DNA from 2 places in the Streptosporangium becharense genome. Region 1 is predicted to be linked to the other one. Evidence: predicted binding sites of a transcription regulator. Region 1 holds the regulator's gene; the other holds the start of a gene.

Evidence for each region. Region 1 encodes HspR, which represses chaperone genes until heat shock. Its sites were predicted from a motif close to ANTTGAGTCNNNNNGACTCAANT; they were not measured.
Region 2: lon (endopeptidase La) is a predicted target of HspR. The motif match lies at 3,970-3,992, and genes of this name have one in related genera.

The regions. Positions count from the first base shown of each region.
Region 1 is NZ_JACHMP010000001.1:3,464,073-3,473,962, reverse strand. It holds gene clpB (ATP-dependent chaperone ClpB) at 1-1,075, opposite strand, end outside; gene F4562_RS15030 (heat shock protein transcriptional repressor HspR) at 1,291-1,638, opposite strand; gene dnaJ (molecular chaperone DnaJ) at 1,641-2,828, opposite strand; gene grpE (nucleotide exchange factor GrpE) at 2,867-3,496, opposite strand; gene dnaK (molecular chaperone DnaK) at 3,526-5,397, opposite strand; gene F4562_RS15010 (hypothetical protein) at 5,747-6,208, opposite strand; gene proC (pyrroline-5-carboxylate reductase) at 6,399-7,193, shown strand; gene F4562_RS15000 (acetoin utilization protein AcuC) at 7,373-8,536, shown strand; gene F4562_RS14995 (phosphatase) at 8,599-9,387, shown strand; gene F4562_RS14990 (helix-turn-helix domain-containing protein) at 9,710-9,890, shown strand, end outside.
Region 2 is NZ_JACHMP010000001.1:6,729,867-6,739,756, forward strand. It holds gene F4562_RS29290 (poly(A) polymerase) at 1-2,244, shown strand, start outside; gene F4562_RS29295 (TetR/AcrR family transcriptional regulator) at 2,312-2,914, opposite strand; gene F4562_RS29300 (biliverdin-producing heme oxygenase) at 3,111-3,764, opposite strand; gene lon (endopeptidase La) at 4,005-6,374, shown strand; gene F4562_RS29310 (methyltransferase domain-containing protein) at 6,536-8,032, opposite strand; gene F4562_RS29315 (methionine ABC transporter ATP-binding protein) at 8,539-9,501, shown strand; gene F4562_RS29320 (methionine ABC transporter permease) at 9,501-9,890, shown strand, end outside.

The DNA.
Region 1 (9,890 bases):
CCTCGTAGCGGCCCTTGAGCCCGCGCAGGATGGCGATGGTGTCCTCGACGGTGGGCTCGCCCACGTAGACCTGCTGGAAGCGGCGCTCCAGCGCCGGGTCCTTCTCGATGCGCTCGCGGTACTCGTCGAGCGTCGTCGCACCGATCATCCGCAGCTCGCCCCGGGCCAGCATGGGCTTGAGCATGTTGCCCGCGTCCATGGCGCCCTCGGCGGCACCCGCGCCGACCATGGTGTGCAGCTCGTCGATGAAGGTGACGACCTGGCCGTTGCTCTCCTTGATCTCGCCGAGCACGGCCTTGAGCCGCTCCTCGAACTCACCGCGGTACTTGGCACCCGCGACCATCGCGCCGAGGTCGAGGGCGATCAGACGCTTGTCGCGCAGGCTGGAGGGCACGTCCCCGGCGACGATCCGCTGGGCCAGCCCCTCCACCACCGCGGTCTTGCCGACACCGGGCTCACCGATGAGCACGGGGTTGTTCTTGGTGCGGCGGCTGAGGACCTGGATGACCCGCCGGATCTCCGAGTCGCGGCCGATCACCGGGTCGAGCTTGCCCGCCCGTGCCCGCTCGGTCAGGTCGATCCCGTACTTCTCCAGGGCCTGGTAGGTGTCCTCGGGGGTCGCGCTGGTCACCTTGGCGTGCCCGCGCACCTTCTCGAAGGCGTCGAGCAGCGCGTTCGGGGTGGCGCCGTGCGACTTCAGCAGCTCGGCGATCGGGCCGCCGTCGGCGGCGAGACCGACCAGCAGGTGCTCGGTCGAGACGTACTCGTCCTCAAGCCGGCGGGCCCGCTGGGCCGCGGTGTTCAACGCGGTGAGCAGCTGCCTCGAACTCGACGGGGCGCTGACCGTGGCACCCTGCGCCTTGGGCAGAGCCGCGAGCTGCTTCTCCGCCTCGGTCCGCAGTTGCTTCCAGTCGGCGCCCACCGCCTCCAGCAGGGGCACGGCGGTGCCGCCCGGCAGGGCGAGCAGCGAGGTGAACAGATGCGCCGGGGCGACCTCGGGGTTGCCTTCGGCGGCCGCCCGCCGGACGGCCGAGGAGACCGCCTCCTGGCTCTTCTGCGTAAGTTTGTAGTCCATGCTTGCCTCACTCGAGTTCGATGGCGACGCCGCTTACGGCCGGGAACCGTGCCGGATGGCGACGCCGCGTGTCGCGGCTCCGGTGCTGTGGCCCGGCTCCTTCGCGGGACTCCCGCGTTCCTTGGTCCGGTCGGCGGCGCGTACCGGACGAGGACTCCCCTCACTCCGGTCATCAGCGCTTCCTCGCGACGAACACCCTGCGGTGTCTCGTGGAGTCAGGCGGGCGGCAGCTGGTACTGGATCAGTGCCCGGATCATGCTCATCTCCGCGCGCAGGCGTTCGTTCTCGTCCCGCAGGCGCAGGGCCTCGTTCTCCAGGGTCAGGATCCGCTTGATGCCCGCGAGGTTGATGCCCTCCTCCTGGGAGAGCCGCTGGACCTCGCGGAGCATCACGATGTCGCGGGTGGAGTACAGGCGGCCGCGGCCGGCCGACCGGCCTGGACTGACCAGGCCGAGACGGTCGTACTGCCGCAGGGTCTGCGGGTGCAGACCCGACAGCTGGGCGGCTACCGAAATGACGTAGACGGGAGTGTCGTCCGACAGATCGAAGTAGTTGACGTCCATCGCTACTCGCTTCTGGCCTGTTGGATGAGTTCTGCCCGCGGGTCGGCACCCGAGGTGGCGTCGCGGAACTCCTCCAGGGCACCCCTTGCCTTGTCCTCCAGGTGCTGCGGCACCAGGACCTCGACCGTGGCGAGCAGGTCGCCCTTGGTGCCGTCCTTGCGGGGCACGCCCCGGCCCCGCACCCGGAAGGTGCGGCCGTTCGGGGTGCCCTCCGGGATGCGCAGCGTGACCGGCATGCCCTTCAGGATCGGCACCTTGATCTCGGCGCCCAGCGCTGCCTCGGTGAAGGTGACCGGCACGGTGATCGTCAGGTTCTCACCCGTCCTGCCGAACACCGGGTGCGGCTTGACGTGGATCAGCACGTACAGGTCGCCGGCCGGGCCGCCGTTCTCGCCGGGCGCTCCCTTGCCCTTGATCCTGATGCGCTGGCCGTCGCCCACACCGGCCGGGATGCGCGCCTGGATCGTGCGGGTGCTCTTGCCCCGCCCGCTCCCCTCGCACACCGGGCACGGGTCGTCCACCAGCAGGCCGCGGCCCTTGCAGTCGCGGCACGGCTCGGAGAAGGCGAAGTTGCCCAGGTTGCGGCTCGCCGCGCCGGTGCCCTCGCACGTCGGGCAGACGCGCGGGGTGGTCCCGGCCTTGGCGCCGGTCCCGCTGCACGCCGTGCAGGCGGAGGAACTGGTCAGGCGGAGCGACACCGTGGTGCCCTCCACCGCCTCGGAGAAGGAGAGCGTGACCTCGGACTCGACGTCCTGGCCGCGCCGTGCCCTGTTGGCCGTCCCGCCGGGACGGCTCGCGCCGCCCCGGTTGAACAGGCCCCCGAAGATGTCGCCGATGCGGTCGCCCGCACCCTGCTGGGCGGTGCCCCCGAACAGGTCCCCCAGGTCGAAGGGGAACCCGCCGCGAGGAGCCCCCCCGCCCCCCGCGTAACCGCCGAGCCCCGATCCGAAGAGCGTCCGCGCCTCGTCGTACTCCTTGCGGCGCTTGGTGTCGGACAGGACGTTGTAGGCCTCGGAGACCTCCTTGAACTTGGCGGTGCTCTCGGAGTCCGCCGAGCTTCCGGGGTTGGCGTCCGGGTGGTGCTGCCTGGCCAGCTTCCGGTACGCCTTCTTGATCTCCTCGGCCGTAGCGGTCTTGGGCACACCAAGGACGGCGTAGTAGTCCTTCTCCAGGTAGTCCTTGGTGCTCATCTATGTTCCTTCTCGCAAGAGATCAGATGTAGGGGGGGTCAGTTCTCGTCCGAACCGGACGGGGCCGGCGCGGCGGGCTCCTCGGGCTCGGCGACCGAGACCCGGGCGGGGCGGAGCACCCGCTCGCCGATCCGGTAGCCGGGCTGCAGGATCTCCACGCAGGTCGGCTCGGTGACATCGGCGGAGTAGCTGTGCATGAGCGCCTCGTGCACCGTCGGGTCGAACGGCTCGCCCTTGGTGCCGAAGGTGCTCAACCCCAGCTTGCCGGTGATCGCCTCCAGCGACTCGCTCACCTTGGCGAAGCCGCCGGTGAGCTCGCCGTGCTCGCGGGCCCTGCCGATGTCGTCGAGGACCGGCAGCAGCTCGGCCAGGACGCCGGACACCGCCTGCTCCTTGACCACCGTCCGGTCGCGGTCGACGCGCTTGCGGTAGTTGGAGTATTCGGCCTGGAGACGCTGCAGGTCCGCGGTGCGCTCCGCGAGCTGGGTGGCCAGCTCGATCGACGCCAGGTCGGAGGCGAGGGAGGAGGACTGCTCGCCCTGCCCCCCGCCCGGGTGTCCCTGCGCGTCCGACTGGCTCGCCTCGCGTGGCTGCCCCGTCTCCGGGTCGATCTTACGGTTGTCGCGGATCACCGGTTCCTCACCGGAACCGTTCTCGCGCGTGCTCACGCTGGTGCTCCCCTCGGGCTTTCCGGACGTCACTTGGCGCCGTTGTCGCGCTTCGGCTCTTCGTCCACGATCTCAGCCTCGACCACGTCGTCGTCCTTGCGGTCGCCCGCGGCGTCACCCTGCGGGGTGCCGGTCGGGGCCTCGGACGACGCCTGCGACTGGGCGTAGATGGCCGAACCCATCTTCTGGCTGACCGTGGCGAGCTTCTCCGCGGAGGTGCGGATAACGGCCGAGTCGGTGCCCTCCAGGGCCTTCTTCAGCTCGGCGACGGCCTCGTTGACCTCGTTCTTGATGTCGTCCGGGACCTTGTCGGCGTTGTCGTTGAGGAACTTCTCGGTCTGGTAGACGAGCGAGTCGGCGTTGTTGCGCGTCTCGGCTTCCTCGCGGCGCTTCTTGTCCTCCTCGGCGTAGGACTCGGCCTCGCGCATCATGCGGTCGATGTCGTCCTTCGGCAGCGCGGAGCCACCGGTGATCGTCATCGTCTGCTCCTTGCCGGTGCCGAGGTCCTTGGCGGAGACGTTGACGATGCCGTTGGCGTCGATGTCGAAGGTGACCTCGATCTGCGGGATGCCGCGCGGCGCCGGGGCGATGCCGGTCAGCTCGAAGGTGGCCAGCTTCTTGTTGTACGCGGCGATCTCACGCTCGCCCTGGTAGACCTGGATCTGCACCGACGGCTGGTTGTCCTCGGCCGTGGTGAAGACCTCCGAGCGCTTGGTCGGGATCGTGGTGTTGCGCTCGATGATCTTCGTGAAGATCCCGCCCTTGGTCTCGATGCCCAGCGACAGCGGGGTCACGTCGAGCAGCAGGACGTCCTTGACCTCGCCCTTGAGCACACCGGCCTGGAGGGCGGCGCCGATGGCGACGACCTCGTCCGGGTTGACGCCCTTGTTGGGCTCCTGGCCGCCGGTGAGCTCCTTGACCAGCTCGGTCACCGCGGGCATACGGGTCGATCCGCCGACGAGCACGACGTGCGCGATGTCGGAGACCTTGATGCCGGCGTCCTTGATGACCTGGTGGAACGGGCCCTTGCAGCGCTCGAGCAGGTCGGCGGTGAGCCGCTGGAACTCGGCGCGGGTGAGCTTCTCGTCGAGGTGCAGCGGGCCCTCGGCGGAGGCGGTGATGTAGGGCAGGTTGATCGTGGTCTCCGACTGGCTGGAGAGCTCGATCTTGGCCTTCTCCGCCGCCTCGCGCAGCCGCTGGAGCGCCATCTTGTCCTTGGTCAGGTCGACGCCGTGGGCGTTCTTGAACCTGTTGGCCAGCTCGTCGACGACGCGCTGGTCCCAGTCGTCGCCGCCGAGGTGGTTGTCACCGCTGGTGGCCTTCACCTCGACGAAGCCGTGGCCGTCCTCCTGGCCGACGTCGAGCAGGGACACGTCGAAGGTGCCGCCGCCGAGGTCGAAGACCAGGATGGTCTGGTCCTTGTCCTTGTCGAGGCCGTAGGCGAGCGCCGCGGCGGTGGGCTCGTTGATGATGCGCAGCACGTTGAGGCCCGCGATCTGGCCGGCCTCCTTGGTGGCCTGGCGCTGGGCGTCGTTGAAGTAGGCCGGAACGGTGATCACGGCGTCGGTGATCTTCTCGCCCAGGTAGGCCTCGGCGTCCTGCTTGAGCTTCTGCAGGACGAAGGCGCTGATCTGCTGCGGCGAGAACTTCTTGCCGTCGATCTCCTGGGCCCAGTTGGTGCCCATCTCCCGCTTGACCGAGCGGATCGTCCGGTCGACGTTGGTGACGGCCTGCCGCTTGGCGACCTCACCGACGAGGACCTCTCCGTTCTTCGCGAAGGCGACCACGGACGGGGTGGTCCGCGAGCCCTGCGCGTTGGCGATGACGGTGGGCTCACCGCCCTCGAGGATCGAGACGACAGAGTTGGTCGTCCCCAGGTCGATACCTACCGCACGTGCCATGAGTACGTCCTTGTAGTCAAAGTTGAGTCTGTAGGACTCATACTGGAACCTCGTGTGACGTTTGTCAAACGACTTGAGTCTATTGGGCTCAACCTCTGGGTGTGCGGGGTGATTCCCGATCTCGGGAGGAGGGGGGCGTCCCGACCTCCGACCCGGGTGGCGGTGTCCCGCGCACCACCCGGGCCGGAGGTGTCGCCCGTGTGCTGTCCGGGTGCTGTCCGGGTGCGGTTACGGACGTCGCCGGCTACGGCGTCCCGGCATCCCGGTGACCCGGCGTCCTGGTGGCCCGGCGTCCCGGCGTGACGATGTGCCTCGGTGTGACGGCGTCCGGGTGTGACGGCGGGTGGTCTCAGCGGGCGCCGTCGACGACCTTCCGGCCGCCGAGCGGCTTCTTGAGCCTGACCGTCGTCACCTTCTGGATGGCGATCTCGATGCAGGCGACGTTCTGGACCTTGGCGCTCGGCCCCTCCCAGAGGGTGACGGTCACCCGCTTGGAGGTCTCCCGCACGGTGACCCGGTCGAGCACGTTGCACGGCTCCACTCCGGACCACCAGACGATCCGCAGGCTCCGGCCGTCCTTGGACGGCGTCGCCTTCAGCCATCTGACTCTGCGGGGGTTGTCGGTGCCGCCCTCGGGCTTGGTCGGCTTGGGGGCGCCACCCGTGGGGTCGGCCCGGGGGGCGACCGGCTGGGGCGGCGCGGCGTGGCTCACCGGCTGGGAGGGGCCTTCGGCGGTGGCCGCGGTGTCGGGCGTCGTTCCGCAGCCCAGGGCCACCAGCAGGCATCCGGCCAGGATTGGGGTCGCGATCATACGCATGTCCTTGAAACGGATCGCGGCCCGGAGAGGTTCAGAAACCCCCGACGCCGCGGAGCGGGATCCCGCTCACGTCCGCCGGGACGCCGGGCACGCGTCGTCGTCCGCGCGCCGCTCCGGATGATTTCCCGAGGGTAGGGGGCCGGTAGGCTGCGGAAAGCTTCCACCCCTGATTTCGAGGTGTCACATGATCGCGATTCTTGGAACCGGCAAGATGGGTGAGGCCCTGCTCTCCGGCCTGCTCCGGGCCGGGTTCAAGCCCGGCGACGTGCTGGCGACGGCGCGGCGCCCCGAACGCGGGCAGGCGCTCACGGAGCGTTACGGCGTGCGGGTGGTCTCCAACGCGGAGGCGGCCAAGAGCGCCGACACGATCATCCTGACGGTCAAGCCGCAGGACATGGGGCGGTTGCTCGACGAGATCGCGACCCACATCCCCGCCGACCGGCTGGTCGTGTCGGCCGCCGCGGGCATCACGACCGCGTTCGTCGAGTCGCGGCTCGGCGGTGAGATCCCGGTGGTCCGGGTCATGTCCAACACCCCGGTGCTGGTCGACGAGGCGATGAGCGTGATCTCGGCGGGAGCGCACGCCGGCGAGGAGCACCTTCGGCGGGCCGAGAACCTGTTCAGCCCGGTCGGCAAGGTGCTGCGCATCCCCGAGTCGCAGCAGGACGCCGCCACCGCCCTGTCGGGCAGCGGCCCGGCCTACTTCTTCTACCTCGTCGAGGCCATGGTCGACGCGGGCATCCTGCTCGGCATGCCTCGCGCCGCCGCGCTCGACATGGTCACCCAGTCGATCGTCGGCGCCGCGATCATGCTCCGTGACTCCGGCGAGCATCCGGTGATCCTGCGTGAGGCGGTCACCTCTCCGGGGGGCACCACCATCGCGGCCATCGCCGAGCTGGAGCGCCACAGCGTGCGCGCCGCCTTCCTGGCCGCCATCGAAGCCGCCAGAGACCGGGGACGGCAGCTCGCCGAGGGGTGACGTTCCCGCAGCACGCCCGGTCGATGATGGTAATAAACGGCGATATTTCGTCCAGATGAAAACAGCCGCCCCATCCGGCGCGACCGGGTGAATCCTCCGCCGTCGCCTGCGGTAGCGTCGGGCCGGGGCGGGAAGATCGAGCCGTGACACGCGGCGTCACCACCGGACTGGGAGTGCGCATGAGCCGATCCGTGCGGGTTGTCTGGGACGATGCGCTCACCTCGTACGACTTCGGCCCCGGGCACCCGCTCGCGCCGGTCCGGGTCGAGCTGACCATGGCCCTGGCCAGGGAACTCGGCGTGCTGGACGCGGTGGAGGTCGGCGGCTGCGCGCCCGCCACCGACGACGAGCTGGCGCTCGTCCACCGGCGCGACTACATCGAGGCGGTCAGGCGGGTCTCCGCCACCGGGCGGCCCGACATCGCCCACGGACTCGGCACCTCGGACAACCCCGCGTTCAGGGGCGTCCACGAGGCGTCCGCGCTGATCACCGGTGCCACGCTGGAGGCCGCCCGCGCGGTGTGGACCGGCGAGGTCGAGCACGCGGTCAACGTGGCGGGCGGCCTGCACCACGCGATGGCCGCCACGGCGAGCGGGTTCTGCGTCTACAACGACCCGGCGGCGGCGATCGCCTGGCTGCTGTCCCAGGGAGCCTCCCGGGTCGCGTACGTGGACGTGGACGTCCACCACGGCGACGGTGTGCAGGCGCTGTTCTACGACGATCCCCGGGTTCTGACGATCAGCCTCCACGAGAGCCCGCGCACGCTCTTCCCCGGCACGGGCTTCCCCGAGGAGCGCGGCGCGGAGGGTTCGGCGGTCAACGTGGCCCTGCCCGCCGGGTGCGGCGACAGCGGCTGGTTGCGGGCCTTCCATGCGGTGGTGCCGCCGCTGCTGCGGGAGTTCGCCCCCGAGATTCTCCTCACCCAGCACGGCTGCGACAGCCACGCCCTCGACCCGCTGGCCAACATGATGCTCAGCCTCGACGGTCAGCGCACCGCGTACGCGGCCCTGCACGAGCTGGCGCACGAGACCGCGGGCGGACGCTGGATCGCGACCGGCGGCGGAGGGTACGAGCTGGTCCAGGTCGTGCCCCGGGCGTGGACCCACCTGATCGCCGAGGTGGCCGGGCACCCGCTCGATCCCGCGACCCCCACGCCGGAGGCGTGGCGCCGGCTGGTCAAGGAACGGACCATGCAGACGGCGCCGCTCACGCTCACTGATGGTAGAAATCCGGAATTTCGTGATTTTTCTGATGGTTATGACCCAGCAGACCCGATCGACCGGGCCATCATGGCGACGAGGAACGCCGTCTTCCCCTTCCACGGCCTCCATCCCCTGCCCTGACGCACGCTCGCAGACCACGGCGGACCGTGTCGCGAGACGGACCGGACCGCACCGAGGAACCGATGAACCACGCTGAGCTCCGTGAGCATCTGATCCGCACCAGGATCGCCGGCGACGTGGCGACCAGCCGCGAGAACAACCTGGACCACTACCGGTCGCTGGCCAACCGCGACCCGCACTACATGTTCGGGCTGACCCTGGAGGGCGTCTGGTCCTTCCGGGACATCCTCGAGCTGATGGCCAAGTCCGCCGGGGTGGTGGCCGACCCCGGCCACCGCGAGGGGCAGGACACCATCGACCCCGACCGCACGATCGAGGCGGTCGAGAAGATGGGCGACGTCATCGCGGGCGTGCTCGCCGGGGACGCCCCCCGGATCCTGTGCGCCACCGGACATCCCACCGGCCTGCTCACCATCCACATGGCTCTGGCCCGGCTGGCCGCCGAGCGCGGCGCCCTCCTGATGAGCCCGGCCGAGGGCTGGTCCTACTGGGGTTCCGGGCTCGGACGCAGGCGCAAGATCCGCTACATGGACGACGTCGCGATGCTCGACGACCGCGGCGCCTTCGTCCACACCCACGACCCGGCGCCGATGCGGGCCATGCTCGCCGAGCTCGAGGAACTCGGCGAGGGGCGGCCCGACCTGGTGATCGCCGACCACGGCTGGGCCGGCGCGGCGGGCGAGGCGGGGATCCTCACGGTCGGGTTCGCCGACTCCAACGATCCGGCGCTCTTCGTCGGGGAGGCCGAAGGCAAGATCGCGGTGACCGTGCCGCTGGATGACAACGTGCTCCCAAGATATTACGCACCGTTGACGCGCCATCTGGTCGAGAGGGTCGTACGGGCCTGCTGAGACGGGGGATGTCGGGTTTGGGGCGTCCTTATACCGGTATTTCGCGTCTGCCTTCCATGGAGCTCGCCGACCGTTTGCCAACTTTTTGTGGATTGTGGGCGACTCTAAAAGAAGACAGTTGGTCCGTTCCAAGATCAGTTTTGGTGGCGCGGTCTGGCTGCTGGCCAGCGATTACATCCGTTTCGCTGACGTGGGGAGCCCCGGGCTGAGAAAGTGGGGGGTTTGCGCACCCGGAGTCCCGACTTACGCTGACGGCAGTACACGTGCGTGAGCAATGGAACCAGTGGGGATAACCCGGATACACGTGCGGAAGAGGCGTCCGATGGGTGCAGGCGAAAGACCTCTCAGCGAGGTGAAGTTCCTGACGGTGGCCGAAGTGGCCACGGTCATGAGGGTGTCCAAGATGACGGTGTATCGACTCGTGCATTCGGGCGAGCTGCCGGCCATCCGGGTCGGTCGATCCTTCCGAGTGCCGGAGCAGGCGGTGCACGACTATCTCAGGG
Region 2 (9,890 bases), 3.3 Mb from region 1:
CGGCTCGCCGACGCGCTGGCCGGTGTGGACGGGGACGTGATCCTGCTGGGCGACTTCAACGACGGCGGGAGCGGGCCTGAGACGGCGCTGGGCCTGCGGGACGCCTGGACGGAGGTCCGCGGGCCCGGCGACGCGACCGCGACCTTCGACCCGCTGGTCAACCCGCTGGCGGCGATCTCGACGATCTCCGGCCGGGCGGTCCGGCTCGACCGTGTCCTGCTGCGCGGCCCCGGCCTGCGGGCCGTCGCCGCGACGCTGAAAGGCGATTCACCCGCGACCGCGGACGGCCTGTTCGTGTCGGACCACTACGGTGTCGCCGCGGACATCGCCGTCGGCGACGGCGCCGACGAGCCGGAGGAGCCCGGGAAGCCCGCCGTCCTCGACATGTGGCCGACGGCGCGGACGGCACTGGCGTGGATCCCGCCGGAGGACCTCTGGCCGGCGATCCAGGAGATCCGGCGCAGGCACGATCCGCAGGCCGGCAGATGGCCGCCGCACGTCACGGTGATGTTCGGCTTCGTCCCGGAGTCCGCCTTCGAGGAGGCGGCCCCGATCGTGGCCGCCGCAGCGGCCGCGACCGCCCCGTTCACCGCCCGGCTCGAAGGCGTGCGCGCCTTCTCGCACGGGGACGACTCCACGGTCTGGCTCGACCCGGCCGCGGCCGGGCCGGAGGAATGGGCCGCGCTGCGCCACGCGCTGGAGCGGGGGTTCCCCCGTTGCCGGGGCCGCGCCGAGGGCTACACCCCGCACCTGACCCTCGGCAGGACGCGGGAGCCGGAGCGGGTCGCCGCCGAATGCGCGGCACGACTCGGCGGAGTCTCCACGCGGGTGGAGGAACTGGTCCTGCTGTCACGCCGGGGTGCGGAACCCATGCTTCCCCGGGCGAGCGTGGCCCTGGGAACGGGAGAGGTGCGCTGGCTCGACCACGAACCGCGCACCACGGAGCCCGGACCGCGCACCACGGAGCCCGGACCGCGCACCACGGAGCCCGGACCGCGCACCACGGAGCCCGGACCGCGTACTCCGGGGTCCGGCCCGCGGGCGGAGGACGGCCGCGGGGAGACACGGGCGCTCCGCGTCGCGGAACGGGTGCGGGCCGCGCTGCCGGAGGGCGTCGTCCACGTCACCGGGTCGCGGCGCCTGGACTGCGCCTTGCCCGGCGCCGACCTGGACCTGGTGGCGGCGCTGCCCGGGGAGGCCGACCTCGGCGACGTCCGGGCCCGGGTGGAGGCGGCGCTGCCGGAGGCGGCGGGGATGCGGTACGTGACCGGTGCCCGGGTTCCAGGGCTGCGGCTGCGGGCCGGCGACCTGGACGTCGACCTGATCGTCGTCTCGACCGGGGACGTCGCCCCCGCGGAGGCGGTCGCGCGCCGCGCCGAGCTGGGAGAGGCCGCCGCGATCGCGCTCAGCGCGGTCGCCGACGCCGACGCGGTGCTCGCCGCGGCCGGTGAGCACCGGGCCGCCTTCGTCTCCCTGGCCGTGGAGGTGAAGGCGTGGGCGAAGGCGCGAGGGCTGGACTCGGCCCCGTTCGGCGGGCTGCCGGGCGTGGCCTGGGCGGTCCTGGCGGCGCGGACGGTGCGCGAGGCCGGCGATCTCCCGCCCGGCGACCTGCTCCGTCACTTCTTCGGCACGTGGGCCGCGTGGGACTGGCGGCACCCGGTCGCGCTCCTTCCGGCGGCCCTCCCGCCGGAGCCGGGGGAGCCGCAGACCGGACACACGAAGGGGGAGTCGCCGGCCGGCCCGGAGGAGGTCGTCGGCGCGGCCGTCACGATCATGACTCCCACGGCCCCGGTCCGCTCCTGCACCGAGCAGGTCGGCGCCGGCTGGAGGGACCTGCTGACGCGGGAGCTCTACGACGCCTGGGAGATCACCGAGGCGGCGGCGGAGAGCCGCCGCGACCCCAGGCCCGAACTGCCGGCGCCTCCGCCGCACCGGCGGCACGCGGCGTGGGCGGTCGTGACCGTACGAGGGGCACCCGGCGAGGATCTCGGCGTGATGCTGGGCCGCGTCCGGGGGCGGGTGCGTGCCCTGCTCACCTCGCTGGAGCGTGCCGGGGTCCGCGACGCGCACGCCTGGCCCCGGCCGTCCGAGACCGGGCCGGAGCTGGTGCGGTTCGCGATCGGGCTCGGCCGCACGCCGCCGGACGCTGCGGGGCTCGCCGAGATCGCCGGCCCGTGGGCGGAGGGCCTGCGCGGGGTCACCGTCGAGTGGGCGGAGTGCGGCGAGGTGCCGACGCTCCGCTGAGCACGGCCCTCACCCGCCCCGGGGGCTTGGACGCCGACCGGTCTGTCCGCGTGGGGCCCACGGCACCTCAGGCGGGCGGGCAGCCCAGGCCGCGCAGGACGAACCCGGAGACGAGCTCCTCGGCCTCGTCCGCCGTCACCGCGCCGCTGAGCAGGGGGACCCGCTCGGCGCCGATGACGGCGAGGATCATGCGCGCGGTGGCGGTCACGTCGGCGGCCCGGAAGTCGCCGGACGCCACCCCGCTGTCGATGATTCCGGTCAGGATGCGTTGCATCGGCTCGACGTGGTCGGCCAGGCGCTGGTACGCGTCGGGGCCCAGCGCGGCCGACAGGTCGGCGGGGCCGGGGTGCGGGTGGGCGAGCAGCCCGGCCAGCTGGAGCCTGACGAACACCCGCAGCCGCTCGGCGGGGGTCGCCCGCTCGGGCAGCTCCCGCTCGTAGCTGTCGATGAAGTAGTGCGTCACCCGCTCGGTGAAGGCCAGCAGCAGCGCGGCCTTGTCGGGGAAGTAGTTGTACAGGACGGTGCGGGTGATGCCGGCCTCGCCGGCCACGTCCGTCATCGAGATGGTGTCGATGCCCTGCTCGCGGATGAGACGCGAGACCGCCCGCAGGATGCGTTCACGCGTCTGAGTGCGGTGCTCGCCGATGGTCGCGGCCGAAATGCGGGGCATCGTCCCATGGTCGCACAGTGTCCGGAACCGTGGGCGGGCATCCCGGCGCACCTCGGCACCGCGACCGGGCGTCCCGGCGGGCCCGGGGAGGGGCACGTACGTTGCCGCGTAGACGTCGGTGGCGTCCGGGCGTCCTGGCGGGTCCCGGGAAGGGGCGGCCGGGCGGGACCTCGGGGGCGGACACCGGGAGGAGGGCTCAGGCGACGAGTTCGGCGCGCGCCACCCGGCCCAGTTCGGCCAGGACCTCGGTGTTGAGCAGGTAGGCGAGCTTCGTCTCGCGGACCAGCCGGCGCTTCTCCGCCTCGTCGAGGGGCAGCGCGTCCAGCCGGGCCCGGTACTCGTTCTTGAATCGGGGCAGGCTGCCGATCCCGTCGAAGAGGTAGAAGTCGACGCCGCCGCCCGGCCGGTAGCCGTAAATCTTCTGCAGTTCCATCCGGATGAACTGCCCGCCGGACAGGTCCCCCATGTAGCGGGTGTAGTGGTGGGCGATGTAGCCGGCGGGCCAGTCGGCGACCTGGTTGATGCGGGCGACCAGGGTGAGCGTCGGCTTGGACGGCTCGATCCTGGATCGCCAGCCGGACCCGTAGACCGTCTCCAGGTCGCGGACCAGCGCCTCCTCCCGGTAGAGCTCGGGGAAGACGAACGATCCGGCGACGGGGTCGGCGGCGAGCGCGCGGGAGGCGCTCTCCAGGGCGACGTAGGCGAAGTAGTGCTGGGCGACCAGTTCGCCGTACGCCTCCGGGCTGAGCCGGCCCGCCATCAGCGCTTTGAGGTAGCTGCCGTCCTCGGCGGACTCGTGGTCTCCCCAGGTGGCGTTCCTGAGGACTTCGGAGAACGGCGCATCGCTCATGATCACTCCGCGGCGAGGGGGAATTTTCATGACAAAGTGTCACAAAGGCTGAGATGTCCGTCAAGTCGATGACGACACCCTGTCATCAACCGCTCTCACGTGCGGGAATGTCCGCAGTTGCCTGGGCTTTCGCGTCTTCGATTACAGAATTACGATCGCTCACGGCGAACACGCTCAAGCTCGGGAACAATCACGGACTCCCATTAATTGAGTGTGTACAACTCAACCTTTGGAGTGCACATGAGTGAGAGCTTGGTCCTCCCGGTCCTGCCGCTCGACGACGAGGTCGTGCTGCCGGGCATGGTGGTGCCGCTTGACCTGTCCGAGACCGAGGTCCGGGCCGCGATCGACGCGGCCCAGGCTCTCGCCGACAACAAGCCCGCGGTGCTCCTCGTTCCCCGCATCGACGGCCAGTACGGATCGGTGGGCGTCCGGGCGGTGGTCGAGCAGGTCGGCAGGCTGCCCGGAGGCGAGCCCGCCGCGGTGGTGCGCGGCGTCGACCGGGTCCGGGTCGGCGCGGGCACGACCGGCCCCGGCGCGGCCCTGTGGGTGCAGGCCACCCGCATCGCGCCCGTCCCGGCCGGCGAGCGTGCCCACGAGCTCGCCAAGGAGTACAAGGCGCTGGCCACCACGATCCTGCAGAAGCGGGGTGCGTGGCAGGTCGTCGACGCGGTCAACCAGATGAACGACCCGTCGACCCTCGCCGACAACTCCGGTTACGCCCCCTGGCTGACCACGCGGCGCAAGGCCGAGATCCTCCAGACCCCCGACCCGGCCGACCGGCTGGAGAAGCTGGTCGAGTGGTCGCGCGAGCACCTCGCCGAGCTCGACGTGGCCGAGACGATCCGCAAGGACGTCCAGGAGGGCATGGAGAAGCAGCAGCGCGAGTTCCTGCTCCGCCAGCAGCTCGCCGCGGTCCGCAAGGAGCTCGCCGAGCTGAACGGCGACACGTCCGCCTCCGAGGAGGAGGACTACCGCTCGCGCGTCGAGGCCGCCGATCTGCCGCCCAAGGTGCGCGAGGCCGCGCTCAAGGAGGTCGACAAGCTGGAGCGGACCTCCGACCAGTCGCCCGAGACCGGCTGGATCCGCACCTGGCTCGACACCGTCCTCGACATCCCGTGGAACGAGCGGACCGAGGACTCCTACGACATCATCGCGGCCCGCGCCGTCCTCGACGCCGACCACACCGGCCTCGACGACGTCAAGGACCGCATCATCGAATATCTCGCCGTCCGCGGACGCAGGGCCGAGAAGGGCCTCGGCGTGGTCGGCGGGCGCCGCAGCGGCGCGGTCCTCGCGCTGGCCGGCCCTCCCGGGGTCGGCAAGACCTCGCTCGGCGAGTCGGTGGCCCGCGCCATGGGCCGCACGTTCGTCCGCGTCGCGCTCGGCGGCGTCCGCGACGAGGCCGAGATCCGCGGCCACCGGCGCACCTACGTCGGCGCGCTGCCCGGCCGCATCGTCCGCGCCATCCGCGAGGCCGGGTCGATGAACCCGGTCGTGCTGCTCGACGAGGTCGACAAGGTCGGCTCCGACTACCGCGGCGACCCGACGGCCGCCCTGCTGGAGGTGCTCGACCCGGCGCAGAACCACACCTTCCGCGACCACTACCTGGAGGTCGAGCTCGACCTGAGCGACGTGCTCTTCCTGGCGACCGCGAACGTGCTGGAGGCCATCCCCGGCCCCCTGCTCGACCGCATGGAGGTGGTGACGCTCGACGGCTACACCGAGGACGAGAAGGTCGCCATCGCCCGCGACCACCTGCTCCCGCGCCAGCTCGACAAAGCCGGCCTCACCGCCGCCGACGTCGTCCTCGGTGAGGACGCGCTGCGCAGGCTCGCCGGCGAGTACACCCGCGAGGCCGGCGTCCGGTCCCTGGAGCGCTCGATCGCCAGGGTGCTGCGCAAGGTCACCGCGAACGTCGCGCTCGGCGAGGCCGAGCTGCCGGTGACGGTGGACGACCTCGTCCCCTACCTGGGCCGTCCCCGGCATGTCCCGGAGTCGTCGCTCCCGGAGTCGCGCCAGCGCACCGCGGTGCCCGGCGTGGCGACCGGCCTGGCGGTCACCGGGGCGGGCGGCGACGTCCTGTACGTGGAGGCGTCCCTGGCCGACCCGGAGACCGGCGACACCGGACTGACCCTCACCGGCCAGCTCGGCGACGTGATGAAGGAGTCGGCCAGGATCGCGCTCTCCTACCTGCGTTCGCGGGGTGCTGAGCTGGAGCTGCCCGTCGGCTCCCTCAAGGACCGCTCGGTGCACGTCCACTTCCCGGCCGGCGCCGTCCCCAAGGACGGCCCGTCGGCGGGCGTGACGCTGATCACGGCCCTGGCCTCGCTGCTCTCCGGCCGCCAGGTCCGCGCCGACGTGGCCATGACCGGCGAGGTCTCCCTCACCGGCCGGGTGCTGCCGATCGGCGGGGTCAAGCAGAAGCTGCTGGCCGCCCACCGGGCGGGCATCACGACCGTGCTGATCCCGGCGCGCAACGAGCCCGACCTGGACGACGTCCCGCAGGCCGTCCGCGACGAGCTCACCATCCACACGGTGAGCGACGTGCGCGAGGTGCTGGAGATCGCGCTCACCCCGGCCAAGGTCGCCGAGCGCGCCGCCGCCTGACCCGGCCCACCCGCCGGGCGGCCCGTCCCCGGTTCTCGGGGGCGGGCCGCCCGTCATGACCGGCCCACCGAGCCGGGCCGCCGGACGCCCGGTCCGGCGGGCCGGGGTACCGGATAGCCGGTCCCGCGGGCCGGGACGCCGGTGACGGGACACCGCCCGGCCTACTCCTCCCCGGCCGCCTGCTTGCGGTAGACCTGGGTCTCGATGTCGAGGCTGATCTCGCATCCCGTGCGGAAGTAGTACTCCTCCGCCTCCTGGAACATGTCCTCGGCGACCTTCTGCGAACGCACGAAGGACAGCAGGCTCCACCCCTCCCGCCGCCCCAGGAGGATCTCGTCCTGGCCGAGGACCGGTTCGGGGCCGCCGGTGTTGCGCAGCGTCGTCGCGAAACGTCTCTCCAGCACGAGACCGAACTCCCCGGCCCGCCGCGGCAGGTCGGTCAGGACGGTGCGGTCCCCGGTGTAGTGGCGGTCGTGCGCCTCCACCAGGGAGCGGATCTCGTCGGGTCCGCGGAAGCTGTCGTCGTTGACGTCGACCACGTACAGCAGCCCGCCGGGCCGCAGCACCCGCGCCATCTCCATCAGAGCCAGGTCAGGACTGCTGAGGTGGACGAAGAGGAAGTTCGCCGTGATCACATCGTGTGACGAGTCCGGCTCACCGGTGGCGTACGCGCTGCCCCGCCGGAAGGTCAGCTCCGGAAAGGCGGACCGTGCCCTGGCGAGCAGCTGGGAGGAGGGTTCGACACCCTGGACGCGATATCCGGAGAGGACCTTCTCCTTCGCGACCGCCGCCAGGTAGTCCCCGGGCCCGGTACCGATGTCGAGCAGCGACGCGGGCGCCGGGGGGAAGGGCGTCGCCGCCAGACGGGGACGCTGTTCGGCGATCATCATCTGCCCCTGCGCGGCCAGCCGGGGCAGTTCGTCCGTCAGCGACAGCGGCTCCAGGTAGTTGTTCTCGGTCATGAGGGTGTTCCAGGCCAGCAGGTCGTCACGCCCGCTGTCGGCGAGGAACCGGACGAGCGAGGGGACCGTCAGCCGGCGGCCGTCACTCGCTGCTCTCTTGCTCAGCGCCCGGTGCTCGGCGTAGAACTCCTCCATGGCCTCGCGGCCCTCCACCACCATCACCGTCATGGCGTCGTCACCGGAGCCGATGTCGGCGTGCCGGACGAAACCGCGGCGGACGTACCGGTCGGCGAGCCGACGATGGGATCCCCGGATGATGAGGAAGAAACGGGCCGGTCGCAGGGATTCGCAGATCTGCCGCATCATCGCGGTGCCGAGCTGCTCGGTGACGAGGCGGCCCCGGTACTCGGCGAGCTCCACCCGCTTGCCGATCTGGACGCTCAGCCCGTCCACCTTGGGCAGGCGCAGGTCGGCCAGTTCGGGTGCCCCCGGCTCGTAGAGGTAGGCGGCTATCGCCCCCACCATCGTCTCGCCGGACATGGCGCACAGGTGAAGGGCGTCCGCATCCCTCTCGTGATGCACCATGTCCTCGCCGAAGCCCTGCTCGCCGGTGAACACGCGCCGTCGGAGCTCGATGATCTGCTCCCGGGCCTCATGCCCCTCAACCCATCGCGCCTGGATCTCGGCCTCGTCCTGCATCGTTGACAACTCCCACGGACCGGAATGCTGGTCCTGCGAGACTCGCCGACGGCGCATGGCATCTCCTTGGTGGCGTTTGGAGAAACTTGTAACTGCTTGTGGTTGAGACCGACCGGCCGTGCCGCGACGGATTCCCGTCGGTCGCAGCCGGCGGCACCGGGTACCGGGGCCGGGCGGGAAAAACACCGGAGGAGTGATCACTGTCACATTAGATGTCGGGAATAAGGGGAAGAAAGGGTTATGTTGAGGGAGGCGTGAACGTGGCACCCGATGTCGGCATGACCCCGCAGGGCCGGGTCATCTGTCGTCGCATGCGTGTGTGCCGGAGCTCGGAGACGGCCGGCACGCGCGCCATGGCGCGCGCGTGTCGCATGTGCTGAGCGCCGCCCCGCCCGTTCCCGCCCAGAAGTCACGAAGGCCCGAGACCATGACCTGCCCCGCGGACGACCTCGTTCTGCGCCGCCTGAGCCACCTGCCGTTTCCCCCCGGCACCCGGTAGGCACCCGCCCGCCGGAAGCCGTGCCGTGAATTTCGTCGATGTCGTCGATGTTGGGAAGACAGCAGTGATCGAAGTGTCGGGCCTGCGCAAGGTCTATGAGGTCAAGGGCCGCAAGGCGGTGGTCGCCCTCGGCGGCGTCGACCTGCGCGTCCGCGAGGGGGAGATCTACGGTGTGCTCGGGCAGAGCGGTGCCGGCAAGAGCACGTTGTTGCGCTGCGTGAACCTCCTCGAGCGGCCCACCGAGGGCACCGTCTCGGTGGCCGGACGGGAGCTGACCACGCTGGGGGAGCGGGAACTGCGCGAGGCGCGCCAGCGGATCGGCATGATCCACCAGCACTTCGCCCTGCTGTCCTCCCGGACGGTCGCGGGGAACGTGGCGTTTCCGCTGGAGGTCATGAAGGTCGGCAAGGCCGAGCGCGCCAGGCGTGTCGCCGAGCTGCTGGAGCTGGTCGGGCTGGCCGACAAGGCGAAGGCGCATCCCGGGCAGCTGTCCGGCGGGCAGAAGCAACGGGTGGGCATCGCCCGCGCGCTGGCGGGCAACCCCTCGGTCCTGCTGTCGGACGAGGCCACCTCGGCGCTGGACCCGGGCACCACGCAGTCGATCCTCGCCCTGCTCAAGCGCCTCAACCGCGAGCTCGGCCTGACGATCCTGCTGATCACCCACGAGATGTCCGTCGTCAAGGCGATCTGCGACTCGGTCGCCATCATGCGCGACGGTCTCATCGAGGAGTCCGGCACCATCCCCGAGCTGATCGCCCGGCCCGGCTCCCGGCTCGCCGCCGAGCTGTTCCCGCTGCCCGAGCCGGAGCCCGGCACCGTCACGGTCACTTTCACCGGGCAGGCCGACGAGCCGGTGGTCTCCCGGGTGGTCCGCAAGTTCGACGTCGACGTCAACATCCTCGGCGGGGCACTGGAGGAGGTGGCCGGTGTCGCGACCGGGCGCCTGCTCCTGCGTCTCACCGGTGACGAGCGCGCCGCGGCGCTCACCTACCTGGCCGAGCGCGGCCTGCTGGTTCAGGAGGCGTGATGACCTGGGACGACATGCTTCCGCTGCTGCTGGAGTCGACCGGGCAGACCGTCGAGATGGTCCTGTGGTCGACCCTGTTCACCGTGGTCCTGGGGCTTCCGCTCGGGGTGGCGCTGGTCGTCACCGACCGCGGCGGGCTGTTCCCCTCGCCCGTGCTCAACCGGGTGCTCGGATTCGTGGTCAACGTCGGCCGCTCGCTGCCGTTCATCATCCTGATGATCGCGGTGATCCCGCTGACCAGGCTGATCGTCGGGACCACCATCGGCAGCAGCGCCTCGGTGGTCCCGCTGACCCTCGGCGCCGCGCCGTTCTTCGCCCGCCTGGTGGAGACCGCGCTACGTGAGGTGGGCAGGGACAAGGTTCAGGCGGCCCAGGCGATGGGGGCCAGC